DNA from 2 places in the Bacillus sp. JZ39 genome. Region 2 is predicted to be linked to the other one. Evidence: riboswitches for the same ligand, from Rfam matches in the RefSeq annotation. Region 2 holds a riboswitch; the other holds the start of a gene.
What was found. A riboswitch is a leader RNA that binds a small molecule or an ion and turns the genes downstream of it on or off. The one in region 2 is predicted to bind lysine.
Positions count from the first base shown of each region.

Region 1: linked by a shared signal. The riboswitch ahead of M1D65_RS16510 (amino acid permease) and the one ahead of M1D65_RS13855 (aspartate kinase) in region 2 are both predicted to bind lysine.

Region 1 is NZ_CP096389.1:3,203,578-3,209,799, forward strand. Features, by position in the region: gene M1D65_RS16505 (iron-hydroxamate ABC transporter substrate-binding protein) at 2-949, shown strand; gene M1D65_RS16510 (amino acid permease) at 1,153-2,562, opposite strand; lysine riboswitch at 2,666-2,845, opposite strand; gene sspJ (small acid-soluble spore protein SspJ) at 2,962-3,102, opposite strand; gene M1D65_RS16520 (metal-dependent hydrolase) at 3,269-3,751, shown strand; gene M1D65_RS16525 (LTA synthase family protein) at 3,853-5,706, shown strand; gene M1D65_RS16530 (substrate-binding domain-containing protein) at 5,734-6,222, opposite strand, start outside.
Region 2 is NZ_CP096389.1:2,684,653-2,690,874, reverse strand. Features, by position in the region: gene uvrC (excinuclease ABC subunit UvrC) at 1-1,755, shown strand, start outside; lysine riboswitch at 1,820-1,999, shown strand; gene M1D65_RS13855 (aspartate kinase) at 2,125-3,351, shown strand; gene M1D65_RS13850 (YslB family protein) at 3,395-3,841, opposite strand; gene sdhC (succinate dehydrogenase cytochrome B558) at 4,134-4,742, shown strand; gene sdhA (succinate dehydrogenase flavoprotein subunit) at 4,776-6,222, shown strand, end outside.

The DNA.
Region 1 (6,222 bases), 520 kb from region 2:
TATGACCCATATATACAAGAAACTCGGAGCCGCGTTTTTTGCCCTGTTATTGATTGCAGCGCTGGCAGCCTGCGGGAATAACTCAGAAAGCAAAGGTTCTGCCTCTGATTCAAAAGGCGCAGAAACCTTTACATACAAGGCTGAAAACGGAAATGTAAAAATCCCGAAGCATCCTAAACGGGTGGTTGTCATGGCAGACGGCTATTACGGCTACTTCAAAACACTCGGCATCAACGTTGTCGGTGCGCCTGAGAATGTATTTAAAAACCCTTACTACAAAGGAAAAACCGATGGCGTTGAAAACATCGGAGACGGCACTTCGGTTGAAAAGGTCATTGATTTGAACCCTGATCTGATTATCGTCTGGACAACACAGGGCGCTGATATTAAAAAGCTTGAAAAAATTGCGCCGACTGTCGCAGTAAAATACGATAAGCTCGACAACATCGAACAACTGAAAGAATTTGCAAAAATGACGGGAACTGAAGATAAAGCTGAAAAATGGCTGGCCAAGTGGGATAAAAAAGTTGCGGCCGCTAAAACAAAAATCAAAAAAGCGGTCGGTGACAAAACCATTTCCATTATGCAAACGAACGGAAAAGACATTTACGTATTCGGTAAAGACTTTGGAAGAGGCGGAAGCATCATTTACAAAGACCTCGGCCTGCAGGCGACCAAGCTGACAAAAGAAAAAGCCATTGACCAGGGGCCTGGATATACAAGTATTTCATTAGAGAAGCTCCCTGACTTCGCCGGAGATTATATTTTCGCAGGCCCATGGCAATCTGGCGGTGACGATGGCGGGGTATTTGACAGCTCCATTTGGAAAAACCTTAGCGCCGTTAAAAATGGGCATATCTACAAGATGGATCCGATCGGTTTCTATTTCTCTGACCCGATTTCATTAGAAGGACAACTGAAGTTTATTACCGAAAGCTTGACTAAATAAACAAAAGAGCCGCCTGCCCGCGGCTGTCTCATTTATAAGGATCGTTCAATTTGATCGGATATTTTCTTGCCAAATCACAGGAAGTTGCATATTGGATTGCCCCTTAATTTTTTGAATCCAGCTTTCCTGTCAACTATGTTAACGATCAGTAGAAATTCGTTTTTTATAAAAAAAGACACCTGAGCAAATCAGGTGTCTTTTCATTATGCATGTTTTTCTTTCTGGAACTTTTTACTCACAAATGGATAAACGATTAAGCCGACAAAGAATAAACCGATGCCGAGGATAAATGTCGTTAAATCTGCTGTGCCTGTTACGATAACAAACACGGAGTATGCACACGCCAGTATCGCGATCAATCCGTCTCTTACACGGGAGCCTTTCAGCTGGTCATACGTTTCACCTTTGATGACTACCTTCAAGCTGTAGATTGCAGATACTAGATACGGAATTAAATATGCGAGTGTAGCCGCTGTCGTTAAAAATGTAAATGCGTCACTTATTGTCCGGGAAATAACCGAGAAAATGAAGACCTGTGACATGACGTTTGTAATAATGAGTGCAATGACCGGACTTCCCTTTTTATTCGTTTTTGCAAAAAATGCCGGGAAATCTCCCGCTTTAGCTGCTTGGTATGGCACCTCAGAGCCAAGCAAAATCCAGCCGAGCATCGTTCCGAATAAACAAAGGATAGCCAAAAGCGCCATAATCACGCTTCCCGCGTTTCCAACAATCGCATAGAGTACATCAACAAATGGTTTTTCAGAGCCGACAAGCTTATCATGCGGCAGAACACCCATCGTAATTAAAGTCACAATAATATATATGCTCAAGGCAATCAGCAAGCCGGTAATTGTCGCACGTTTCACATCACGCTGAGAGCGCGCACGGCCGGACAGGATCACCGCGGATTCAATTCCGACAAACGCCCACAGTGTAGAAATCGCGGCGTTATGAACCTGGCCGCCAATTCCAATGCTTGTGCCGTTTTCTCCTTGAACCGGGAAATAAAAATGACCGAATAATGTCGTTTGAAACACAAATAAACCAGCAACGATAAAGAAGACAAAACCTAATACTTTAGAAAGCGTTGTGACAAAGTTTAATTTACTTGCGCCGTTAATGCTGGCAACAAGAATCGCGTGCGTTCCCCATAACAAGATCGTACATACGGCAAACGTCAGTAATTGGCCGAGTGTCACCTCTTGCCCGCCGATCGAAAACATCTCACGTTTATCAACCAAGATCGGGAAGAACGAAGTCAAGTAACCGGCGAGACTTGTGATGATCGCCACGTTACTGATCCAGCTCGCCACCCAGTAGCCCCACACCATTGTGAAACCGGCAGCGTTGCCTTTTTTCGGGTCAGAAAACAGCGCTCTTGCATAACTTTGCGGTCCCGCTGTCAGTTCAGGCTTGCGAATGGACAAGTGTCCGAACACAAGTGCAATCATCAGCACGCCGGCACCTGTCAAAAGCCAGGCGGACGTAGCTCCAAACGGACTCGCAATTGAAGCAAGCGAGCTCGGCAAGGAGAAAATTCCTGATCCAACCATATTTCCAACGACAAACGCCGTTAATAACCAAAAACCCCATTTTTTTGTCTGTTCCATTCCAGTACCTCCATGATTCTTTGTACGGACCAGACCCCGAGATCATATAAACGCAAAAAAAGCCTGAACAAAAGTCCATGCTTAAAGAAACACACACCCTTGATCTCCGGATAGCCCTCCGCGAAAAAGCACGCGGCAGTCCTGCACTTATTCAGATACAGTCCCAGCATAGAGAAGGATCGGCTTTCTCCACACTTCGGCGCTGATGCCTTTTACACATGTTTAACAGCTCCTGTCAGCCTGGCATGTGTGACTTATCATCCGCGCAACCTCTACCTCACTGAGAAAGAGTGAGGATTTAATTATTCAGTTACTCCCAGAAGGTTATCAAAGAAAGGATGATCTGTCAAAGGGAACAGATGGAAAATACGGATAGAGCCAAGCTCTATCCGCATGTGGTTATCGATTATTTTTCTTTTTTTGCACAGCTTCTTGAAGCGGATCATCTTTTAGAGCTGAACCAGCATCTTCAAGAGCTCCTTGGATTACGTTTTTTTCTTTTTCGGAACGTTTTCCTTTATCTTTATTAAAGAAACCCATTCGTATCACCTCTTTTAAAAAATAGGTACATGTTTAAGATACCTCTTTCCTGAAAAATTATGCGGGATATTTTTTATCGTCCAAAGTCCTGTTGATCAAACATACATTCTCTTGATATATTTGTAATTCAGAGATTTTTTGCAAAAGATAAAAGGAGAAGCGGCAAATGACAGGAAAAACACACATCATGGGAGGCATCGCTTCTTGTACGGCAGCGGCTTATTATTATGGATTTGATCCAGTGCTTATGGCTGCATCAGGCGCGGTTGGAGCATTAATACCCGATATCTGCCACACACAAAGCAAAATCGGGAGAAAATTTCCTATTTTATCGAAAGTGGTCAGCTCCGTTTTTGGCCATCGTACATTTACACACAGCTTGCTGTTTATGCTCATCATGTTTTTTATCACTTCTACATACATTCCAGATAAAAACATATCAGCCGGCCTGATGATCGGAATGGCGAGCCACTTGATTCTTGACGCTTGGACGGTGAACGGAATCAAATTATTATTCCCTTCAACGATCCGCGTTCGGCTTCCATTATATATGAAGACAGGCAGTTTTTCTGAGCAGCTCGTGCTAGCCGGCCTGACCCTTGCTTCATGTTACTACTTTTATATGCTGTTTCATGGGCGCATGTTTTAAACACATGAGTGCTGAGACTTGTCTGAACCGGCTGTTTTTAGTAGGTTTTACTTAAGAAGCATTTCATGCAGATGATCAAGAAAACGTGAGGAGTCATATTGATGAAAGGAACCTTTTTTCACAATCAGCGGTTTTTATGTTTTTCGATCTTATTTATGTGGATCAAAACGTATGTGATATATAAACTCGGCTTTGATTTGCAAATCGATACTCTGTTGGAGGAGCTAATGCTGCTGGTCAACCCGCTCAGCTTTATTCTTCCTTTATTCGGGATCGGCCTGCTTCTGAAAGGAAACAAGCAGCGGGCTTTTTTGCTGATTGCCAATTTGGTTCTGACTGTTATCTTGATCTCTAATACGATTTTTTACGGCTTTTATATCGATTTTATTACCATTCCGGTTTTATTTCAGGCGAGCAACATGAGCGATATGGGAAGCAGTGTAAAAGAATTGTTCCATCCTCTGTTTATCGCCCTGTTTGTGGATTTGGTTTGTCTGCTGCTGTTCGCCAGAAAAACCAAACACCCACAGACAAAAGCCGCTCCCCGCACGATCAAACGGTACTATGCAGCTTCCTGCGGCATGCTTTTATGCACACTGGCACTTGCAGAAGTACAGCAGCCGAAGCTTTTGGCACATTCTTTTGACCGGGAAATGCTAGTCAAAAGCATCGGTCTGTTTCAGTTCCATATTTACGATACAATTTCTCAGACTGTTAATATCAGCGCGAAAGCTTTTGCCGATGAAGACAGTATAACTGCCATTAAAAACTACACAGAGGCTGATTACAGCAAGCCTGATCAAAGCAAATTCGGTCTTGCAAAGGGGCGCAATGTCATCTTTGTAACACTTGAATCGACCCAAAGCTTTGTTCTGAATGAAAAAGTAAATGGAAAAGAAATTACCCCATTTATGAATGATCTCATTAAAAAAAGCTATTCCTTTGATCATTTCTATCAGCAAACAGAACAAGGCAAAACATCAGATTCAGAATTTATCGTCGCTAACTCACTGTATCCTTCCCTTAGCGGCGCCGTCTTTTTCACGAAAAGCGACCATCAATTTCATACGATGTATAAATCGCTGAAGCAGCACGATTATTATTCAGCCGTCTTTCATGCTAACCATAAAACATTTTGGAACAGAGATGTCATGTACGATACATTTGGCATTGACCGCTTTTTTGATGTTGATGATTTTCATGTCACTCCCGGGACATCGACAAGCTGGGGCTTAAAAGACAAAGAATTTTTAGAGCAGTCCGCCGAAAAGCTGAAAAGCCTGCCGCAGCCGTTCTACAGCAGTTTTATCACGTTAACGAATCATTTTCCGTTTGAGATTGATGAAAAGGATCAGCTGATAGATGAATTCGACTCAAGCAGTGATCTGTTAAACCGCTATGTGACCACGGTTCGCTATGAGGATGAGGCATTGAAGCATTTTATCAAAAAACTGAAGGACGAAGGCTTATACGAAAATTCGATGATCGTATTTATGGGAGATCATTACGGCATTTCTGAAGCCCATAACGAGGCAATGGCTGAGTTTTTAGGGAAAGACGAAATCACACCATATGACAACGTTCAGCTCCAGCGGGTGCCGTTTATCATACATATCCCGGGAATCACCGATCAAAAGCCGGAAACCATCCCTGATGCCGGGGGACAGGTCGACGTCAGGCCGACGCTGATGCATTTGCTCGGCGTTGAGACAAAAGGCGATATCCAATTCGGCAATGATTTACTGTCCAGCGACCGCACCCCATTCGCCGTTCTGCGAAACGGCAGCTTTATTACGAACGATTATATATACACAAAGAACACGTGCTATAGCCAAAAAACAGGTAAAGTGCTGGAAGATCAGGATGCGTGCCTCCATTACAAGGAGAAAGCAAACGAAGAACTTTCTCTCTCTGATAAAATTTTAAATGGTGACCTGCTCAGGTTTTCCGAATAAAAAAATCCCTCTATCAAGAGGGATTTTTTACGTTTCCAACATCACCTTGCCAGTCAGCTTCGTTTCATAGCCGTTTAAATGAGACAAATTCGCCTTGTATTCCTCAGAATTCAAAATCTCCTTCACGGCTTTCAGCAGCTGCTCATGTTTTTTCAAAACAACGATATCATATTGTTCGTCGATGAGCGGGATAAAATCAACACTGCCCATATGTGCCGCGTGCTGCGCCCCGATTCCCGCGTCAGCCTGTCCGCTTGAAACTTGTGAAGCGGCAGCGTAATGATCAGTCACGATATCGCTATATCCCACTACATCAGCTGGATTCACACCAAGCAAGCCAAGCTGTTCATCAAGGAGCACCCTTGCGCCAGAACCCTTTTCCCTGTTGATGATCCGGATATCGGCTCTTTTCAAGTCTTTCCAGCCTTGAATGTTTTTCGGATTCCCTTTTTTCACATACAGTCCTGCTTTGCGGAGAACGACATTGATGAGACAAAACGGTTCACCTGTCAAAAT
Region 2 (6,222 bases):
GAAAAACTCGCCCTCCTTCCTGATCAACCGGGTTGTTATCTCATGAAGGACCGGCAGCAGACTGTGATCTACGTAGGGAAAGCAAAAGTGCTGAAAAACAGAGTGCGCTCCTACTTCACCGGTTCTCACGACGCGAAAACCCAAAGGCTTGTGACGGAAATCGAGGATTTTGAATATATCGTGACGTCCTCCAATCTTGAAGCGCTTATTTTAGAAATGAATCTGATCAAAAAGCATGATCCGAAATACAACGTCATGCTCAAAGACGACAAAACCTATCCTTTCATAAAACTCACCCATGAACGCCACCCAAGGCTGATTGTCACCCGCAATGTCAAAAAAGACAAAGGGCGCTATTTCGGGCCGTATCCGAATGTACAGGCAGCAAGGGAAACAAAAAAACTGCTCGACCGTCTGTATCCTCTCAGAAAATGCTCCAAGCTCCCGGACAGAGTGTGCCTTTACTATCATCTGGGCCAATGCCTCGCTCCGTGTGTAAAGGATATTTCCGAAGAGACGAACAGAGAGCTGGTTGAAAGCATTACACGTTTCTTAAGGGGCGGCTATAATGAGGTCAAAAAAGAGCTTGAAGAGAAAATGCATGAAGCTGCTGAGAATCTTGAGTTTGAACGAGCAAAAGAGCTTCGTGACCAAATTGCCCATATTGAATCAACGATGGAAAAACAAAAAATGACGATGAACGATCTAGTCGACCGTGATGTATTCGCGTACGCGTACGATAAGGGCTGGATGTGCGTGCAGGTCTTTTTCATCCGCCAAGGAAAGCTCATTGAACGCGATGTCAGCATGTTCCCGCTTTATCAGGAAGCAGATGAAGAGTTCCTCACGTTCATCGGGCAGTTCTATTCAAAAAACAACCACTTCCTTCCGAAGGAGATTTTAGTTCCGGACAGCGTAGATCAATCCATGATCGAGCAGCTGCTGGAAACAAACGTTCACCAGCCGAAGAAAGGCCCGAAAAAAGAACTGCTCATGCTTGCCCATAAAAATGCGAAAATCGCATTGAAAGAAAAATTCTCTTTAATCGAACGCGACGAGGAGCGTTCAATCGGGGCTGTGCAGAAACTAGGTGAGGCATTAAATATTTATACGCCGCACAGAATTGAAGCGTTTGATAACTCAAACATACAGGGGACAAACCCGGTTTCCGCGATGATTGTGTTTATCGACGGCAAACCATACAAAAAGGAATACCGCAAATATAAAATCAAAACCGTTACAGGGCCGGATGATTACGGTTCTATGAGAGAGGTTGTCAGAAGACGCTATACGAGAGTGCTTCGTGAGAATCTGCCGCTGCCCGATCTGATTATCATTGACGGAGGAAAAGGGCAGATCAACGCAGCAAGGGATGTCATTGAAAATGAACTCGGCTTGGATATCCCGATCGCCGGTTTAGCGAAAGATGAAAAACACAGAACCTCAAATTTACTGATCGGTGAGCCGCTGGAGGTGGTGTATCTGGAACGAAACAGCCAGGAATTTTACCTCCTGCAGCGCATCCAGGACGAGGTGCACCGTTTTGCAATCAGTTTTCACAGGCAAATCCGCGGAAAAAGCGCGTTTCAATCCGTTTTGGACGACATCCCGGGTATCGGAGAGAAAAGAAAGAAAATGCTGTTAAAGCATTTCGGTTCCGTTAAAAAAATGAAGGAAGCAAGCCTTGAGGACATCAAAAAAGCCGGTGTTCCCGCAGCGGCGGCTCAGCTCCTTTACGACAAATTGCAAAAATAATGTTGTCCTTTTAAATAAGATCTGATAAAATGTGAACTAATTTCATAGTTAGATCGTGTTATATGGTGAAGATAGAGGTGCGAACTTCAAGAGTATGCCTTTGGAGAAAGATGGATTCTGTGAAAAAGGCTGAAAGGGGAGCGTCGCCGAAGCAAATAAAACCCCATCGGTATTATTTGCTGGCCGTGCATTGAATAAATGTAAGGCTGTCAAGAAATCATTTTCTTGGAGGGCTATCTCGTTGTTCATAATCATTTATGATGATTAATTGATAAGCAATGAGAGTATTCCTCTCATTGCTTTTTTTATTGTGGACAAAGCGCTCTTTCTCCTCACCCGCACGAACCAAAATGTAAAGGGTGGTAATACATGGGTCTTATTGTACAAAAATTCGGAGGCACTTCCGTCGGCTCAGTCGAAAAAATTCAAAATGCGGCAAACCGCGCAATTGCAGAAAAACAGAAAGGCCATCAAGTCGTTGTCGTCGTTTCAGCAATGGGAAAATCCACTGACGAATTGGTCAGCCTTGCAAAAGCTATTTCTGACCAGCCCAGCAAACGCGAAATGGATATGCTGCTGGCGACAGGCGAGCAGGTCACGATTTCACTCCTTTCAATGGCATTGCAGGAAAAAGGCTATGACGCTGTGTCTTATACTGGCTGGCAGGCGGGAATCCGTACAGAGGCCATTCACGGAAACGCCAGAATTACAGATATCGACACATCGGTTTTAGCAGACCAGCTCGAAAAGGGAAAAATTGTCATTGTCGCAGGATTCCAAGGCATGACAGAGGATTGTGAAATTACGACATTGGGCCGGGGCGGTTCAGATACAACAGCAGTTGCTTTGGCTGCCGCTTTAAAAGCTGATAAATGTGACATATACACAGACGTGCCAGGCGTGTTTACAACCGATCCGCGCTATGTGAAATCAGCGAGAAAACTTGCGGGCATCTCATACGATGAAATGCTTGAGCTTGCCAATTTAGGCGCCGGTGTTCTTCATCCGAGAGCAGTTGAGTTCGCGAAAAATTACCAAGTGCCGTTAGAAGTGCGTTCAAGTACAGAAACCGAAGCGGGAACATTAATTGAGGAGGAATCATCCATGGAACAGAATTTAATTGTCAGAGGCATTGCATTTGAAGATCAAATCACAAGAGTAACCATTTACGGGCTGACTAGCGGCCTGACAACTTTGTCTACTATTTTTACGACACTTGCCAAAAGAAACATAAATGTGGATATCATTATCCAAACGCAGGCCGAGGACAAGACTGGAATTTCCTTCTCTGTCAAAACAGAAGATGCAGACCAAACCGTTGCAGTGCTTGAAGAGTATAAAGACGCGCTGGAATTTGAGAAAATCGAGACAGAAAGCAAATTGGCTAAAGTATCCATTGTTGGATCCGGCATGGTCTCAAATCCTGGTGTAGCGGCTGAAATGTTTGCTGTACTGGCGCAAAAAAATATTTTAATCAAAATGGTCAGCACATCTGAAATCAAAGTGTCAACAGTCGTAAGCGAAAATGACATGGTGAAAGCAGTCGAGTCGCTTCACGATGCATTTGAGCTTTCAAAACACCCTTCAGCTGTGTAATGACAATCAAAAAGGCGGGACTATGCAGTCACCGCCTTTTTGATTACACTGGGTCTTTCATATCCCATTTCACAGTCAGAACCACTTTATCGGCTCTCTTTTTCACTTGTTCATATGATTCGGCAATCTGATCATTCATCAATTGAATTTGTTCAGCGATAAAACCAGCCTCCAGCTGAAAGCATGGTTCTTTCTGATGTTTAAGCCGGTTGGAAATGATCGGCCCTTCAAGTTCAAATTCAAGCTCCTGTTTTTTAGCGCTTACGTTGGTGAGGGTTCCCCAGCCCGCTTCTTCAAAGAAGGCCGGAAACTCCTCCCATGATTCAAGAGGAAACTTACGGGCGAGATGTTTTCCTGCCCAATACATCATGGAAGAGTAATCTTGGCCAAGCATATCTGGGAGAACGATCTCTCGTATTAGTTCGTAGGCATAGGCGTTCATTTCAATTTCTTTTAGGTTGTCAATAGATGCTTCAAATTTAGACTTCATATCTGTCTCCCCTCTCTCCTGCGTATATTATAGCTCAAACAGGGGGGAGGATTACAGAATGATCCTGTAATTCTTATGAAAAATTAAGCAAGAAATATATATTGATAAAATAAAATTTTTCAATCAACTAATCAATTCGGAAAATTATAATTTATGTACGCGTTTTCTTGACGCCCTTTTGAGGGAGGAGTAAAATGAAATTGTCAATAAATCTTAATAAAGTGCTTACAATTGAAAGAAGTGGGGGAAGAGATTTAGCACATTTCGCACTTATCAAACAGGGGGTAAAGTAATGTCTGGGAACAGAGAGTTTTATTTTCGAAGATTGCATTCCTTGCTTGGCGTCATACCGGTCGGCATCTTTCTTATTCAGCATTTAGTCGTCAACCAGTTTGCCGCAAGGGGCGCTGAAGCATTCAATAGCGCTGCTCATTTTATGGATAGTCTGCCTTTCAGGTATGCCTTGGAAATTTTTATTATCTTCTTACCATTAATTTATCATGCAGTTTATGGTGTGTACATAGCGTTTACTGCGAAAAATAACGCAGGTCAATACAGCTACATGAGAAACTGGCTATTCGTCCTGCAGCGTGTAACCGGTATCATCACCCTCATTTTCGTCAGCTGGCACGTGTGGGAAACCCGCATTGCCGCGCAAATGGGTGCTGAGGTCAATTTCGACATGATGGCGAATATTTTGAGCTCTCCGGCTATGCTTGGTTTTTACATTGTCGGTGTTTTATCAACAATTTTCCACTTCTCGAACGGTTTATGGTCTTTCGCTGTTACATGGGGCATCACGGTAACGCCTCGTTCTCAAAGAATTTCGACATACGTTACGCTGATTATTTTTGTTGCACTGTCATACGTAGGCTTAAAAGCGATTTTCGCATTTGTTTAAGAGTACTAGATTACTAGAGGGAGAGGGGCTATCATGAGTCAATCAAGCATTATCGTAGTCGGCGGGGGTCTTGCCGGCCTCATGGCGACAATTAAAGCAGCGGAATCAGGAATGGCGGTTAAATTGTTTTCCATCGTTCCTGTCAAACGTTCTCATTCAGTTTGTGCGCAAGGCGGCATAAATGGAGCGGTCAATACAAAAGGGGAAGGTGACTCTCCGTGGGAACATTTTGATGACACGGTATACGGGGGAGACTTTCTTGCCAACCAGCCGCCGGTCAAGGCGATGTGTGAAGCGGCGCCTTCGATCATCCACTTATTAGACCGGATGGGCGTCATGTTTAACCGGACGCCTGAAGGCCTGCTTGATTTCCGTCGATTCGGGGGTACACAGCATCACAGAACGGCTTATGCGGGTGCGACGACGGGACAGCAGCTGCTTTATGCACTGGACGAGCAAGTGCGCAGATACGAAGTTGCGGGTCTGGTCACAAAATACGAAGGCTGGGAATTCCTTGGCGCTGTTTTAGATGATGACAGAACCTGCCGTGGAATTGTTGCACAAAACCTGACAAACATGCAAATTGAATCCTTCCGTTCAGACGCTGTCATTATGGCGACGGGCGGACCGGGAATCATCTTTGGAAAATCAACGAACTCCATGATTAATACAGGATCTGCTGCTTCAATCGTTTATCAGCAGGGAGCGTATTATGCAAACGGAGAATTCATTCAAATCCATCCGACAGCCATACCGGGCGATGACAAATTAAGACTGATGAGTGAATCAGCGCGTGGTGAAGGCGGTCGCGTGTGGACATATAAAGACGGCAAACCATGGTATTTCCTGGAGGAAAAATATCCGGCATACGGAAACCTGGTGCCGCGTGATATTGCGACACGCGAAATATTTGATGTGTGTGTGAACCAGAAGCTCGGCATTAACGGTGAAAACATGGTATATCTCGATCTGTCTCATAAAGATCCGAAAGAGCTTGATATTAAGCTTGGCGGCATCATTGAGATTTATGAGAAATTCATGGGAGACGACCCGCGTAAGCTTCCAATGAAAATCTTCCCTGCGGTCCATTATTCTATGGGCGGTTTATGGGTGGATTACGATCAAATGACAAACATCCCTGGACTGTTTGCGGCTGGGGAATGTGATTATTCTATGCACGGCGGCAACCGCTTGGGAGCGAACTCCTTGCTGTCTGCGATTTACGGAGGCATGGTGGCCGGACCGAATGCGGTGAAATATGTAAACGGCTTAGAATCTTCAGCGGAAGACATGTCTTCATCATTATTCGACGCTCACGTTAAGAAAGAAGAAGAAAAATGGGCTGATATTATGAGTATGGACGGAACCGAAAATGCCTATGTTCTTCACAAAGAGCTCGGTGAGTGGATGACGGCGAACGTAACGGTTGTCCGCCATAATGACAAGCTTTTGAAAACGGATGACAAAATTCAGGAGTTAA